DNA from 2 places in the Pseudomonas sp. DW-iso3 genome. Region 1 is predicted to be linked to the other one. Evidence: riboswitches for the same ligand, from Rfam matches in the RefSeq annotation. Region 1 holds a riboswitch; the other holds the start of a gene.

Region 1 (7,476 bases):
GCAACTCAGCGAGTGGTACGCCGCCCACGGCCCGGCCATGCTCGCCCCGGAACCGACCCTGGTGGACAACGGCAGTGCGCAGATCGAATACCGCCCGCTAGGCCCTATCTTCGCCGTGATGCCGTGGAACTTCCCGGTGTGGCAAGTGCTGCGCGGCGCCGTACCGACGATGCTGGCCGGTAATACCTACGTGCTCAAACACGCGCCGAACGTGATGGGCAGTGCCTATCTGATCCAACGAGCGTTCCAGAAGGCCGGCTTCGCCGAAGGTCTGTTTGAAGTGGTCAACGTGACCAACGACGGCGTGTCCAAGGCCATCGCCGATCCGCGCATCGCCGCCGTCACCCTGACCGGCAGCGTACGTGCAGGCATCGCCATCGGCTCTCAGGCCGGCGCTGCGCTGAAAAAGTGCGTGCTGGAGCTGGGCGGGTCCGACCCGTTCATCGTACTCAACGACGCCGACCTCGACGCCGCGGTGCAAGCGGCGCTGATCGGTCGTTTCCAGAACAGCGGCCAAGTCTGCGCCGCCGCCAAGCGCCTCATCATCGAAGAAGGTGTGGTGGAGGCTTTCACCGTCAAATTCCTGGAAGCCAGCCGCGCTCTGGTGATGGGCGACCCGACGTCAGCCGCCACCTACATCGGCCCGATGGCACGCTTCGACCTGCGCGACGAGCTGCACGGCCAGGTCCAGGCGACCTTGGAAGAAGGCGCCACGCTGCTGCTGGGCGGCCACAAAGTGCCCGGCGCCGGCAACTACTACGAACCGACCGTGCTGGCAGACGTCACCGACCAGATGACCTCGTTCAAACAGGAACTGTTCGGCCCAGTCGCCTCGATCATCACCGCCCGTGATGCCGACCATGCGGTGGCCCTGGCGAATGACAGCGAGTTTGGCCTCACGGCCAGCATCTTCACCACCGACTCCGCGAAGGCACGGGACATCGCCAATCAGCTGGAAACCGGCGGCATCTTCATCAACGCCTTCAGCGTCTCCGACCCTCGGGTGGCATTTGGTGGCGTGAAAAAGAGTGGTTTCGGACGCGAGCTATCGCACTTCGGCGTGCGGGAATTCTGCAACGCCCAGACGGTGTGGCTGGATCGCAAGTAAATCAAGCGACATCGGTGGCAAGGGGGCCTGTCGAACCGTCCCGCTAGACCTAAAGCGGCCTCAACAGCGAATATGCCGTCGCACGCACTGCACCAGCCCATCCAGCGCCTGCGACTTCACCGGCGCGAGCACGCAAACGGTGTGCTCGCGCTCGTCGTCCTTTACCGTCACGGTGTAATGCACTTGGCCCGGATTACCGGGGGCAGGCGCATTGCTGGGCGGCAGTTGAAAGAAGTCGCAAGCCTCGACAAGCTGCCGCAGCTCCTGTTGTTCCTGCTCCGGCAGCGTGTCCAGTTCCACCGTCTGTGGCTTGGCCAGGCCCGGAAAAAAACCGGGCCCGCCGTTTTCCTTGATTGAAATTTGCATGGCCGTTCCTCTCGTCAGACAGCAATGCCGACCGCCTTCCAACCGTCCTTGACCGCTTTCTGTTCGTCCTTGTTAGCGCCGTAGAGTCGGCCTGCAATATCGTAAGTAATGCGCGCAAAGCGCAGGAAACCCGAGTTGGGCCGCAGCCGCGCATCACGCAGCGCGTCATACCAGATGCGCCCGGCGCGCTCCCAGGCGAACCCGCCCAGTATGGTCGCCACCTGGTAGAACGCATGGTTGGGAATGCCGGAGTTGATATGCACCCCGCCATTGTCCTCGTAGGTCTGCACAAAATCATCCATGTGCCCGGGCTGGGGGTCCTTGCCCAGCAGTTTGTCGTCAAACGCCGTGCCGGGGGCTTTCATCGAGCGCAGGGCGGTGCCTTTGATCTTTTGGGTGAACAGCCCTTTGCCGATCAACCAATCGGCGTCTTCCGCACGTTGCTTCAACGCATACTGCTTGATCAGCGAACCGAACACGTCCGACAGCGATTCATTCAACGCCCCGGACTGGTTGAAATACATCAGTTTGGCCTCGTCCTCGGTGACGCCGTGGGCCAACTCATGGCCAATCACGTCGAGGGCCACCGTAAAGCGGTTGAACAACTGCCCGTCTCCACCCCCGAACACCATCTGGGTCGAGTTCCAGAACGCATTGTTGTAGTTCTGGCCAAAGTGCACAGTGGCGTCCAGCGCCATCCCGGCATCGTCGATGGAGTTGCGATCGAAGACCTCGTCGAAAAAATCGAAGGTGGCGCCCAAGCCATCATAGGCCTCGTCCACCGCCGCATCACCACTGGCGGGCTGCCCCTCGCCACGCACCAGCGTGCCCGGCAGGCTGTCGGCGCCCTCGGCGCTGTAGATCGAGCGGCGTTTATCGGCCCCCATGGCCAGGGCCATATGCGCCGGTCCCTTGGCAGGCACGGCGACCATCCGTAGCGAGCGGAACGTTGTGTCCTTGGCGCGGGTGCGCAACGCGACCTCCCGTTGCGCTTTGTCCCCGTTGCGCGCGATCTGGTCGAGCATATAGGGCGGGATCAGGCAGAAAATCGGATTACGATTCGGCTGGCGAACACACATTGGCTGGCTCCATTTGGCAGGTAACAACGTCCGGGTCATCGATTCAGGATAGCCTCCAGGGGTTATCGCGTGTCATCAATTGTCATTAACCTATGTTGCAGTCGTGTTTATCCAAGGAGGACTGACCGATGCCCGCACGTAAAGCCAAAATCGACCTTTCATACCGCCCCAGGCTCGCTGACCTGCGCCCATTGATCGCACCGAGCCCCACATTGCTGGAGGCACGAGCCGCGACGCCCCGCGTCACCTCGGCCAACGACTTGAAGGACCGACGCGGCTACGCTGAGGACTTTCTCGGCAGCTTCGGGGTGCCCTGGCCTACGGTTGAAGAGACCTTGGCCGGCGATGTCCAGAAGCGCCTGGACTACACGCACTTCTCGATAACGATGTCACGCTCGAAGCGGCTCGCGCTGTATGTGGGCGTCAACATCGATGGCGGGCAGCATATGGACATCATTCGCAGCAACGACACCTGGGCCTACGACGGACGCCTGCCCATTGATGCGCAGGTGGGCGAAGCACTGTATGCCAGCAACGGCCTGGATCGCGGCCACTTGGTGCGCCGACAAGACCCCAACTGGGGCGACGCGGCGCAAACCGCCAACTTCGACACCTTCCACTTCACCAACTGTTCACCGCAGATGAGCGGGTTCAACCAGAAAACGTGGCTGGAGCTCGAAGACTACATCCTCGACAACACCCAGCGCTGGAAAGCCCGAGCCACCGTGTTCACCGGCCCGGTGTTCGCCGACGAAGACCGGGTGTACCGGGGCGTCCAGATCCCCAAGGCGTTCTGGAAAGTGGTCGCCTACCTCAGCGATGACGGCAAGCCTTCGGCCAGCGCCTACATGATCGACCAGAGCCGCGAGCTGGGCCAGCTCGACCTGGTGTTCGGCCAGCTTAGGACCTACCAGCGCAGCGTAATCCAGATAGAACGCCTCACCGGCCTGCGTTTTGCCAACCTGGCCGACTACGACGGCTTCAGCAACGAAGAACGCGCCACCGGCACGCGGATTGAAGCCCTGATACAGGGGCCTGAAGACATTCGTCTCTGACCGGGCGTGCCTCGGGCTATATCGCCCCGCCCTAATCAACTACCATACCGCGCCGGTTCCCAAACGGGACTAATAGGGAATCCGAAGCGCGGTACACCCTCGCCAATCGGAACTGCCCCCGCAACTGTAGGTGCTGAGCCTGCTCCCTGATGCCACTGGACCTTGTCCGGGAAGGCCGGAGCCTGGCGACGACGCATCAGTCAGGAGACCTGCCGGCCCAAGCTCAATTACCAACCGGCGGGGTGTCCGGGAAGGACATTCTTGCCTGTTTTTCTAGTGCAGCGCTTAAGGGTGTATTTCCGAATGGCACGTACGGTTCATTCGGAGATTGCCCCATGCTGCCACGCGTTACCGCCCTGCTCACCGGCCTGGGCTTCTGTGCCCTCGCCCAAGCCGCGCCCACCCACTACCCGCTGACCGTGGAAAACTGCGGCAGTCGCCTGACCTTCCAGCAAGCCCCCGCCCGCAGCGTGACCATCGGCCAGGCGGCCACCGAGATGCTCTACGCATTGGGCGTGGGGGACAAAGTGGTCGGCACCTCACTGTGGTTCAACAGCGTACTGCCGCAGTACAAGGTGCAGAACGACGGCATCGAGCGGCTAGCCAACAATGAGCCGAGCTTTGAAGCCGTGATCGCCAAGCGCCCGCAGCTGGTGGCCGCCGAGCTGGAGTGGGTGGTCGGGCCCCAGGGCGTGGTCGGCACCCGCGAGCAATTCCATGAACTGAAGATCCCCACTTACCTGCTGCCCTCCGACTGCGAAGGCAAGGACAACCTGGTAGGCGCCGACGGCACACGGCTGGAGCCGTTCCGAATCGAGACGATCTATAAAAGCATCAGCCAACTCGCCGAGATCTTCGACGTACAGGCGCGCGGCCAACAGTTGAACGACGACCTCAAGGTACGCTTGGCCAAATCTGTTGCCACCGTGCAAAGCAAAGGCCTCAAGCAAGCCAGTGCCTTGGTGTGGTTCTCCAGTTCCGAGATGGCCAGCGATCCTTACGTGGCCGGCCACAAGGGCATTCCAGAGTTCATGCTGGAAACCCTCGGTCTGCACAACGTGGTGCAATCCGATGAAGAATGGCCCGCCGTCGGCTGGGAAACCCTCGCCAAGGCCAACCCGACCTTTCTGGTGATCGCACGCATGGACCGCCGCCGCTACCCCGCCGACGACCATGAAAAGAAACTGGCCTTCCTGCGCAGCGATCCCGTGACTCGCAACATGGACGCGGTGAAAAACAACCGCATCATCATCCTCGATGCCCTGGCGCTGCAGGCCAGCATCCGCACGTTCGACGGGCTTGAGCAACTGGCCACGGCCATCGACGGCTACGACCTGCCCAAATGACGCGCACCCTACTCGCCCTGGCCCTGCTATTAGCCGCCCTACTCGCGGGGGTGGCGATCGGCGAAACCGCCATCTCGCCGCAAGTCGTGCTCCAGGTGCTCGCCAACAAACTGTGGGCGGCCAGCTACGTGCTTGACCCCATCGACGAAGGCGTGGTGTGGAACTACCGCCTCACCCGCGCCCTGGTCGCCGCTGCGTGTGGCGCCGGGCTGGCGACGTGCGGGGTGATCCTGCAATCGCTGTTGCGCAACCCACTGGCCGATCCCTACCTGCTGGGCATCAGTGCCGGCGCTTCGACTGGCGCGGTGCTGGTGGCGTTGATCGGCGTGGGCGGCGGGTTGATTTCGTTGTCGGCGGGCGCGTTTGTTGGCGCCATGGCGGCGTTTGCGCTGGTGATCCTGCTCGCGCGCGCCAGCGGTTCGGCCAGCGGCACCGGCCAGATCATTCTGGCGGGCATTGCCGGCTCGCAGTTGTTCAATGCGCTCACCGCCTTCCTGATCACCAAATCCGCCAGTTCCGAACAGGCGCGCGGCATCCTGTTCTGGCTGCTCGGCAACCTCAGTGGTGTGCGCTGGCCCTCGGTGTGGTTAGCGGTGCCGGTGGCCGTTGCAGGCTTGGCGGTGTGCCTGTGGCACCGCCGTGCGTTGGATGCGTTTACCTTCGGCAGCGACTCGGCAGCGTCCCTCGGCATTCCGGTGCGCCGGGTGCAATTTGTGCTGGTGGGCTGCGCGGCCCTGGTGACGGCGGTGATGGTGTCGATTGTTGGCTCCATCGGCTTTGTCGGATTGGTAATCCCCCACGCCGTGCGCCTGCTGCTCGGCACCGGGCACTCGCGCTTGCTGCCGGCCAGTGCGTTGGGCGGCGCGTTGTTCTTGATTGCAGCCGATGTACTGTCGCGCACCTTGATCAAAGGCCAGGTGATTCCGGTCGGCGTGGTCACGGCGCTGGTCGGCGCGCCAGTGTTTGCGCTGATCCTCATTGGCCGGAGGAATGCGCGATGACAGTACTGAGCTGCAGAGGGTTGGGCTTCAAGGTGCGTGAGGCGCAGTTGCTGCGCGATATCCATCTGGACGTGCAGCCGGGCGAAACCCTCGGCATCGTCGGGCCGAACGGCTCCGGCAAATCCACCTTGCTCAAGCTGCTCGCCGGGCTGCGCACGCCGGCGTCCGGCGAAGTCTTACTGGGCGGCCAACACCTGGGCAAGCTGTCGCGCCGCGCCATCGCGCAGCAGCTGGCAGTGGTCGAACAGCAGGCCGACACCGACGACGCGATCCGCGTGTTCGACGCGGTGGCGCTGGGCCGCACACCATGGTTGTCAGCGCTGAGCCCGTGGTCCGGCGAAGACGACGCCATCGTCAATCAGGCCTTGCGTGACGTCGACGCCACCCACTTGAGCCATCGCGCCTGGCGCAGCCTCTCGGGCGGTGAACGCCAACGCGTGCACATCGCCCGTGCGTTGGCGCAGCGGCCGCAGATCCTGTTGCTGGATGAGCCGACCAATCACCTGGATATCCAGCATCAGCTCGGCATTTTGCAGGGCGTGCAAGGGTTGCCCGTCACCACCTTGATTGCCCTGCATGATCTGAATCAAGCGTTGACCTGTGATCGGCTGGCGGTGCTGGATCACGGGCGGTTGGTGGCGCTGGGTAAACCACTGGAGGTCCTGACGCCGCAGCGTTTGCAGGAGACGTTTGGGGTGCAGGCGCACTACCTGACGGACCCGTTCGATGGGGCGCAGATACTGCGCTTGCGCCCGAACTGATCAGGGCATTCAACTGTTGTGTTAGAGGGCGCGCTGCATATGCGTCGTGCGCCACACCAGGTCCGCGTCCACATCCACTACCTCGAACCCCTGTCGAAGCCAAAAATCAATCGCCCCCGGTAAAAACGGATGGGTGTGCAGGTACATCATCGCGACCCGATCCTCTTTAGCTTGCACCTCCAGCGCACGGTACAACTCGCCCGCCAGACCACAGCGGCGAAACGCCGGCAGCACAAACAGGCGCACCACCTCCACGGTCTTGCGGCCCTGGTAATTCAACTGCGGGAAACGCCCGTCATAGGGCAGATAGCCGATGCCAGCGACGATCTGGCCCTCATCGCGAGCAACAAGAAACTGCCCATCGCCCTGCAGGTAGGTCGCCTCGAAATGCGCCAGGTCCGCCGGCACTCCCGTCGCGCTGAGCGTGGGGAAAAGCTCGGCGCGGGCGCGCAGCACGAACCTCATGACCACAGGGATATCCGCCGCTGTGACTGCCTGAATACTCGGCCTTGGGCTCATGCAACCTCGATCTGCGTAATCCCCATCACCTGTGCCTGCTGCAGAATTTCATCCGGCGTCGCATCCGCAGGCGGCAGGATCAAACCATTTTCCGCATCGCCGAAATGCAACTGCAGCAAGTGCAACGCCGCTTCATGCACCGGCAGTTGGGGTTGCTGGAGTGCGAACACGTGGGTCCGCGGTTCGTCGTTGAACAGGTAGTTGAGGGTGTATTCGCGCATAGGGGAACCCTTGTTATGGA
Region 2 (7,346 bases), on a different contig from region 1:
GTTCATGTTGCTGGGGAGTATGGCCCGGTAGAATCACCGGCAAATTTTCAGCGTACGCATTGAACCGGGACCCGATACATGTCACTTCGCCTCATCACCAGCGCCGTCCTGGCGCTGGTCGCTTGCATCGCACAGGCTGACGGACCCGCCCCGGCGATTTCGTACACTCGCGACATTCAACCAATATTTACCGAGAAGTGCGTGGCCTGCCACGCCTGCTACGACTCCGCCTGCCAGCTCAACCTGGGCAGTGGCGAGGGCGCGGCCCGGGGTGCAAACAAAGTGCCGGTCTATGATGGCGAGCGCAGCCAGGCGACCCCGACCACACGGCTGTTCTATGACGCCTTTGGCAAGCAGGCCTGGCAGCAAAAGGGCTTTTACTCGGTGCTGGACGCCCAGGGCAGCCAGGCGGCCTTGATGGCACGCATGCTGGAGCTGGGCCATAACGCACCGCTGCAACCCAACGCCAAGTTGCCTCAAGATATCGTACTGGGCCTGAACCGTGAAAACATGTGCGCCATGCCCGGCGAGTTCAATGCCTACGCCGGTGCCCATCCCAAGGAAGGCATGCCGCTGGCGGTCACCGGCCTGACGGACCAGCAATACCAGACCCTGCAACGCTGGCTCGCGTCCGGCGCTCCTATCGATGAACAAGGCCTGGCGCCCAGCGCCAAGGAAGCCCTGCAGGTGCAGCAGTGGGAAAACCTGTTCAACCAGCCGGGTGCGCGGGAGAGCCTGGTGGCGCGCTGGTTGTTCGAACATCTGTTTCTCGCGCACATCTACTTCGAAAACGGCGAACCGGGGCATTTCTTCCAGTGGGTGCGTTCGCGTACGCCCAGCGGCCAGCCGATCGATCTGATCGCCACCCGTCGCCCCAATGATGATCCAGGCACCCGTGTGTATTACCGCCTGTGGCCGGTGCAGGGTGTGATTGTGCATAAAACCCACATCGCGTACCCGTTCAGTGCCCAGAAGATGGCGCGGATCAAAGAACTGTTCTACGCCGGCAACTGGCAGGTCAACGCCTTGCCGGGCTATGGCCCAGGCCGTCGCGCCAACCCCTTCGAAACCTTCGAAGCCATCCCGGCCAAGGCGCGTTACCAGTTCATGCTGGACAACGCCGAATACTTCGTACGCACCTTTATCCGTGGGCCGGTGTGCCGTGGGCAGATTGCCACGGACGTGATCCGTGACAACTTCTGGACCCTGTTCCAAGACCCGGACCACGACCTGTACATCACCGATGCGCGCTATCGCGGCCAGGCCACGCCGTTGCTGGCGATGCCGGGGCAGAACGATGACGTCGGCAGCGTGCTCAGCCTGTGGCTGGCGTACCGCGACAAACGTAATGAATACGAGGCCCTGCGCCGCGACAGCTATGCTGACTTGCCGCCGCCAAGCTGGTCGACCCTGTGGGCGGGCAATGACAATGCCTTGCTGAGCATCTTCCGCCACTTCGACAGCGCTTCGGTGACCAAAGGCCTGATTGGCGAGGTGCCGCAAACCCTGTGGCTGTTCGACTACCCGCTGCTGGAGCGCACCTATTATCAGTTGGCGGTGAACTTCGATGTGTTCGGCAACGTGTCGCACCAGGCCCAGACCCGGTTGTATTTCGACCTGATTCGCAACGGTGCCGAGCAGAACTTCCTGCGCCTGATGCCGGCCGATTCCCGCGAGGGCTTCTTGGATGACTGGTACCAGAACAGCGGCAAGCTCAAGCTATGGCTGGACTATGAAGCCATTGATGACGACAAACCCACCGGCCTGCACCTGAATGAAAACGATCCGAAGCGCGACTTTGCCAACCAGTTGCTCACGCGTTATGGCGATTTGAATGCGAGCCCGGATCCGATCAACCGCTGCACGGGCGCCTATTGCTCGCGTGACGGCGTGGACCCAGCCATTCAGGATGCGGAGCAGGCGCTGAGCCGCCTGACTTCACGCCCGGCCGCCGGGCTCAAGGTCATCGACCAACTGCCTGAAGCGACGATGTTGCGTGTCGAGACCGCCAGCGGTAAGCGTGTGCTCTACAGCATGCTGCGCAATCGTGCCCACAGTAACGTGGCGTTTCTTCTGGGTGAGGCTTATCGCTATCAGCCGGGCTTGGACACGGTGACGATTTATCCTGGCGTGCTGAGCAGCTATCCGAACTTTATGTTCAATATCCCTGCCCAGGAAGTGCCGGAGTTTGTGGCTGAAATGGAGCAGGCCAAGGATGCCAAGCGTTTCGAGAAGATTGTGGACCGCTGGGGTGTGCGGCGCAGTCATCCGTTGTTTTGGCAGTACTTCCATGATGTGTCGCAGTACATTCGGGAGACTACGCCGGTGGAAGAGGGGGTGTTGGATATGAATCGGTATCAGAACTTGTGAGATCTTTTCGGAGTGCATATCCGTTGCTGCGGTAACGGCTGATATTGGTTCCGCCCTTACGGCGCCTCAGATCAAAAGCCAGAGCAAGCGCGACTCGCTTCGCATCGTGGATACGCTTTTCGTCCTTTGTAGGAGCCGGCTTGCCGGCGAAAAACGTGAGAACGCCGCGTTTTGTCTGGTTACCCGCGTCATCGTTAACCACCATCGCAGGCAAGCCAGCTCCTACAGGGACTGCGTTTGCCCTTGCCTTTGCTCTACACCACTCAGGCCGCCGTGCTCTTGCGGTCCCCCAAACCCCTGTCGGATTACGGGCACACCGAGTATTGGGGCAAGAGCCTTTTGGTTGCTTTTGGACTCTTTTCAAAAGTGACCCGCCGTAAGAGCGGAACCCATAGCAGCCATCACCCAAATAACGGATATGTACACCCCCCCAAAAAACCTATCCCGACAAAAACACTAGGACTTTGTACCTGCGTAATATTTTGGCGTAAACTGCTGGCAAGCCTGTGAGGAGTTTCCATGACTGCCATAACCATTACCGACGCCGCCCACGATTACCTGGCTGACCTGCTGTCCAAGCAGAACACCCCGGGTATCGGCATCCGCGTCTTTATCACCCAGCCCGGCACCCAATACGCCGAGACTTGCATTGCCTACTGCAAGCCTGGGGAAGAGAAACCTGAAGACACCGCCCTGGGGCTGAAAAGCTTCACCGCGTACATCGATGCCTTCAGCGAAGCCTTCCTCGACGACGCCGTGGTCGACTACGCCACCGACCGCATGGGCGGCCAGTTGACCATCAAGGCGCCAAACGCCAAGGTGCCGAACGTCAACGCCGACAGCCCGGTGAACGAGCGCATCAATTACTACCTGCAGACCGAGATCAACCCAGGCCTGGCCAGCCACGGCGGCCAGGTCAGCCTGATCGACGTGGTCGAAGACGGCATTGCGGTGTTGAAATTCGGCGGCGGCTGCCAAGGCTGTGGCCAGGCGGACGTGACCCTGCGTGAAGGCATTGAGCGCACCTTGCTGGAGCGTATTCCAGAGCTCAAGGGCGTGCGTGACGTGACCGACCACACGCAGAAAGAAAACGCCTACTACTGAATAAGGCGTTCACTGCGAGCAGAAAAAACGGCGCCCCGTGAGCGCCGTTTTTTTATGCCTGGGTTTCAGGGGCGGTAAAGGTGAGCATGGCCCGCGCGATACAGCGACGACTCACTGAAGCTGTCACTTGCCAACACCCGGCCCACCACAATCAATGCCGTGCGCCGAAAGCCTTTGGCCGCCACCTTCTCGGTAATGTCACTCAACGTGCCCATCGCCCAATCCTGATCCGGCCAGGTTGCCCGGTGCACCACGGCAATCGGGCAATCCGCGCCGTAGTGCGGCAGCAGCTCAGCGACGATCTTCTCCAGGTGATTGACCCCCAGGTGGATCGCCATGGTGGTGCCATGCCGGGCCAGGCTGTCGAAATCCTCGCCGGCGGGCATGCGGGTTTTGTCGGCATAGCGGGTCAGGATCACGCTTTGGGCGATATCGGGCAGGGTCAGCTCGGTTTCCAGCAGGGCGGCGCAGGCGGCCACGGCGGTGACGCCGGGAATGATCTGGAAGGGAATGCCCAGCTCCCGCAGATGGCGGATCTGTTCGCCAATGGCGCCATACAGGCTCGGGTCACCGGAATGGACGCGGGCCACGTCCTGGCCGTTGTCGTGGGCGGTTTTGATCAGGTCAATGATCTGTTCCAGGTGCAATTCGGCGCTGTTGACCACCGTTAGCGCCGAATGGCCGTCCAATACCGCCGCCGGAACCAATGAGCCGGCATAGATGATTACCGGGCAACTACGGATCAGCCGCTGGCCTTTGACGGTGATCAATTCCGGGTCGCCGGGGCCTGCGCCGATGAAGTAGACGGTCATGGTGGTTCCTGTCGAAAAACGGGCGAGCATGAATGTTGCTCATGATCGGGGGCGGCAATTATCGGGATTTTAGCCGGCGCAGGCTAATGCAAAGGTGGCTTGGGCGGTTTTTTTGCGAGTGATCAACAGGCGGGCAGGGCTGCCTGCAAGGTGCTCGGCGAGTGCCAGCGCGGCGCTTTCGGCGATGCCATAACAGCCGGTGTGGGCAAAAGCGATGTCGGATTTGTGGCTCAGGCGGTGCTCAAACGCCGCCAGTTGCTCGGCGCTGAAACATTGCAGTGGCAGGTTCAGCCTCTGGGCCAGAGCCAGTAACCCCGGTTCATTCTGTTTGCGATCGATACTGGCCAGCGCGCTAATACGGTGACGCTCGATACCGCCCTCGGCGAGGGCTGAATCGAACAGCGCCAGCAAGGTGTGAAGATCGCAACCCTGCTGGAAACCCAGGCCGATCACCAGGGTCATGCCGAGTATTGGTCGTCACGGTTGCGGCGGAACAGCCACGCGCTGATCAGGCCCAGTGCCAGCCAGAAAGCGACGTTGGTCAACTGTGAAGCGATCTTGAATTGTGCTTCCAGGGCTTGCGGTGCCAGCATCGAATGCACTTCGGGCTGTGGCGCGCCGATCACGTGGGGGACGGCGAGGATCGCCGCGCCCAGCACTTTCAACAGCCAGTTACGACCAAATACGATCAAAGCGATGCCGGCAGCTGTAGAAGCCGCAGTGCCGATCCACCAGGTTTGGCGCAGCGCCAGGTCCGCGGCGACAGTGCCCGGCAGCTCAGGCGGCAGGCCCATCGTCGGTGCCAGCACGAAGGTTGCGTAACCGGCCAAGCCCCACAGCAGGCCTTGGGCGGTGCGGGTTGGCGCGCGCAGTGTGTAGAGACCGGCCAGCATCAGCGCAAAACCGACCGCGACTACCAGATTACCGCCTGTGGTCGAGAGCACGCGCTGCCAGCCGTCTTCCGGCTCCCAGGCTTCGGCATCGTGGGTGTGGGCGGCAGCGCCTTCGGTGTGTTCGTGGGCCACTTCGGTGGCGGCCGGGGCCTTTTCAAAGGTTTCCGCCTGCAGAATCAGCGGGGCGACCCAGAAGCTTTGCAGCAAGGTCAGCAACAGGGCGGCCAGCAGGCCGGTGAAACCTGCAGTTTGCACGATACGCTTGATCATGTCGGCAGGTCTCAGTGGCACGGGAACGCAGCGCTGTGGCGGGTATCGTGGGCAGCGTTGTGCACGGCCTCGATGTGCGAGAAACCGGCAAAGTACACCAGGCACGCACCAAGGATCGACGCGCCGATGGCGGCGGTCAGGCGTTGGCTCAGGGTAGCGGTGCTGCTGGCGGAGTGCGAGGTGCTGCTGACGATTGACATGGCGCGTCCCTTTCAGGTGTCTGGGTGAAACGAGCGCATGGAAACCCCGCGAGCCAGGCACGCAGGGTTTGAACAGCGCCCGCCCACCGCGGGTTTGTTATCTGATTTTTTCGGGCCGGTCTCCGGGCTTGCGAGGGGCAGTCTGCCTAATAAGCATCGCCTTCCCATGCCGTCGAGGCACAGTGGATCTGACGCTTCACTCGCTTACCGTTGCGGGGGCAGCACCGGACTGGTCATATCGCTATGACGCACCGGTTTCCCGTTTCACCCTGTGAAGGGCACCCGAAACAAGATGTGTAGGAGAGCATGGGGGTGGGAGGGGAGTCAATTGGGGTGTGTACATATCCGTTGCTGCGGTGATGGCTGAAATGGGTTCCGCTCCTACAGCGAACCGCCTTTGCTCTACACCACTCAAGCCGGCTGTCAGGCCGCTGTGCTTTTGCTTTTGATCTTGATCTTGATCCTAAGCGCCCCCCCAATCCCTGTCGGATTACGGGCACACCGAGCGTGAGCGAGGTGCCGAGTGTTGGGGCAAGAGCCCTTTGGTTACTTTGGGGCTCTTTTCCAAAGTGACCCGCCGTAAGGGCGGAACCCATTTCAGCCGTTACCGCTGAAACGGATATGTACCCAACCCAACCCATCATTGACCATCCCCCAAGCACTGCGTAGCCTTACACCCTTCGAGGTTCTTCGGCCCAGGCCGAAGCTAAGAAGGGAACGCGGTCCAAGCCGCGGCTGCCCCCGCAACTGTAAAGGGTTCAGCTGACTGCCACGCCACTGCCGACAAGGCGGGAAGGCGCAGCCAGCGCCGGTCGCAAGACCCGCAAGCCCCAAGCCAGGAGACCTGCCTCGCAACCGATTTTCTACTTCAACCGGGCGGGGTGATCCGGTGACGAAATCCGCTGCTGCGCGCCGTCGCAGGGCCTATCGTCCCGTATGCCCGCCCCCAAGGGCATCCGATGAAAACACTGGCCAAACTCCCCGTCACCATCGTCACCGGCTTCCTCGGCTCGGGCAAGACTACCTTGCTGCGCCACATGCTCGACAACGCCCAGGGCCGTCGCATCGCCGTGATCGTCAACGAATTCGGCGAACTGGGCATCGACGGTGAAATCCTCAAGCAGTGCTCCATCGGCTGCACCGAAGAAGAAGCCAACGGCCGCGTCTACGAGTTGGCCAATGGCTGCCTGTGCTGCACCGTGCAGGAAGAGTTCTTTCCAGTGATGCGCGAATTGGTGGCCCGTCGCGGCGACCTCGACCATATCCTCATCGAAACCTCCGGCCTGGCCCTGCCAAAACCGCTGGTACAAGCCTTTCAGTGGCCGGAAATCCGCAGCGCCTGCACCGTCGACGCTGTGATCACCGTGGTCGACAGTCCGGCCGTGGCCGCCGGCACCTTCGCCGCTTTCCCGGACCAGGTGGATGCCCAGCGCAAGCTCGACCCGAACCTGGACCACGAGTCGCCGCTGCATGAGCTGTTCGCCGACCAACTGGCCAGCGCCGACCTGGTGATCCTCAACAAGAGCGACCTGATCAGCCCTGAAGACCTGGCCCGTGTGCGCCTGGAAGTCGCGGAAGAACTGCCGCCCGCGGTGAAGATCATTGAAGCCAGCAGCGGTCGTTTGCCGTTGGACGTGCTGATCGGCCTGGGTGCCGGCTCCGAAGAGCATATCGACGGTCGCCACAGTCATCACGAC

The links. A riboswitch is a leader RNA that binds a small molecule or an ion and turns the genes downstream of it on or off. The one in region 1 is predicted to bind cobalamin.
Positions count from the first base shown of each region.
Region 2: it holds a riboswitch for cobalamin, as region 1 does, so the genes downstream of both, AC4PS7_RS14275 (CbtB domain-containing protein) here and AC4PS7_RS12125 (ABC transporter substrate-binding protein) in region 1, are expected to answer to the same signal.

Region 1 covers NZ_JBZXDZ010000003.1:653,134-660,609, reverse strand. The annotation lists gene AC4PS7_RS12145 (aldehyde dehydrogenase family protein) at 1-1,108, shown strand, start outside; gene AC4PS7_RS12140 (protealysin inhibitor emfourin) at 1,169-1,474, opposite strand; gene AC4PS7_RS12135 (M4 family metallopeptidase) at 1,489-2,553, opposite strand; gene AC4PS7_RS12130 (DNA/RNA non-specific endonuclease) at 2,682-3,608, shown strand; cobalamin riboswitch at 3,645-3,839, shown strand; gene AC4PS7_RS12125 (ABC transporter substrate-binding protein) at 3,944-4,954, shown strand; gene AC4PS7_RS12120 (FecCD family ABC transporter permease) at 4,951-5,955, shown strand; gene AC4PS7_RS12115 (ABC transporter ATP-binding protein) at 5,952-6,716, shown strand; gene AC4PS7_RS12110 (GNAT family N-acetyltransferase) at 6,738-7,235, opposite strand; gene AC4PS7_RS12105 (hypothetical protein) at 7,232-7,456, opposite strand.
Region 2 covers NZ_JBZXDZ010000004.1:475,765-483,110, forward strand. The annotation lists gene AC4PS7_RS14250 (fatty acid cis/trans isomerase) at 79-2,370, shown strand; gene nfuA (Fe-S biogenesis protein NfuA) at 2,890-3,474, shown strand; gene cobM (precorrin-4 C(11)-methyltransferase) at 3,540-4,286, opposite strand; gene AC4PS7_RS14265 (cobalamin biosynthesis protein) at 4,356-4,748, opposite strand; gene AC4PS7_RS14270 (CbtA family protein) at 4,745-5,449, opposite strand; gene AC4PS7_RS14275 (CbtB domain-containing protein) at 5,461-5,649, opposite strand; cobalamin riboswitch at 5,746-5,950, opposite strand; cobalamin riboswitch at 6,316-6,515, shown strand; gene cobW (cobalamin biosynthesis protein CobW) at 6,609-7,346, shown strand, end outside.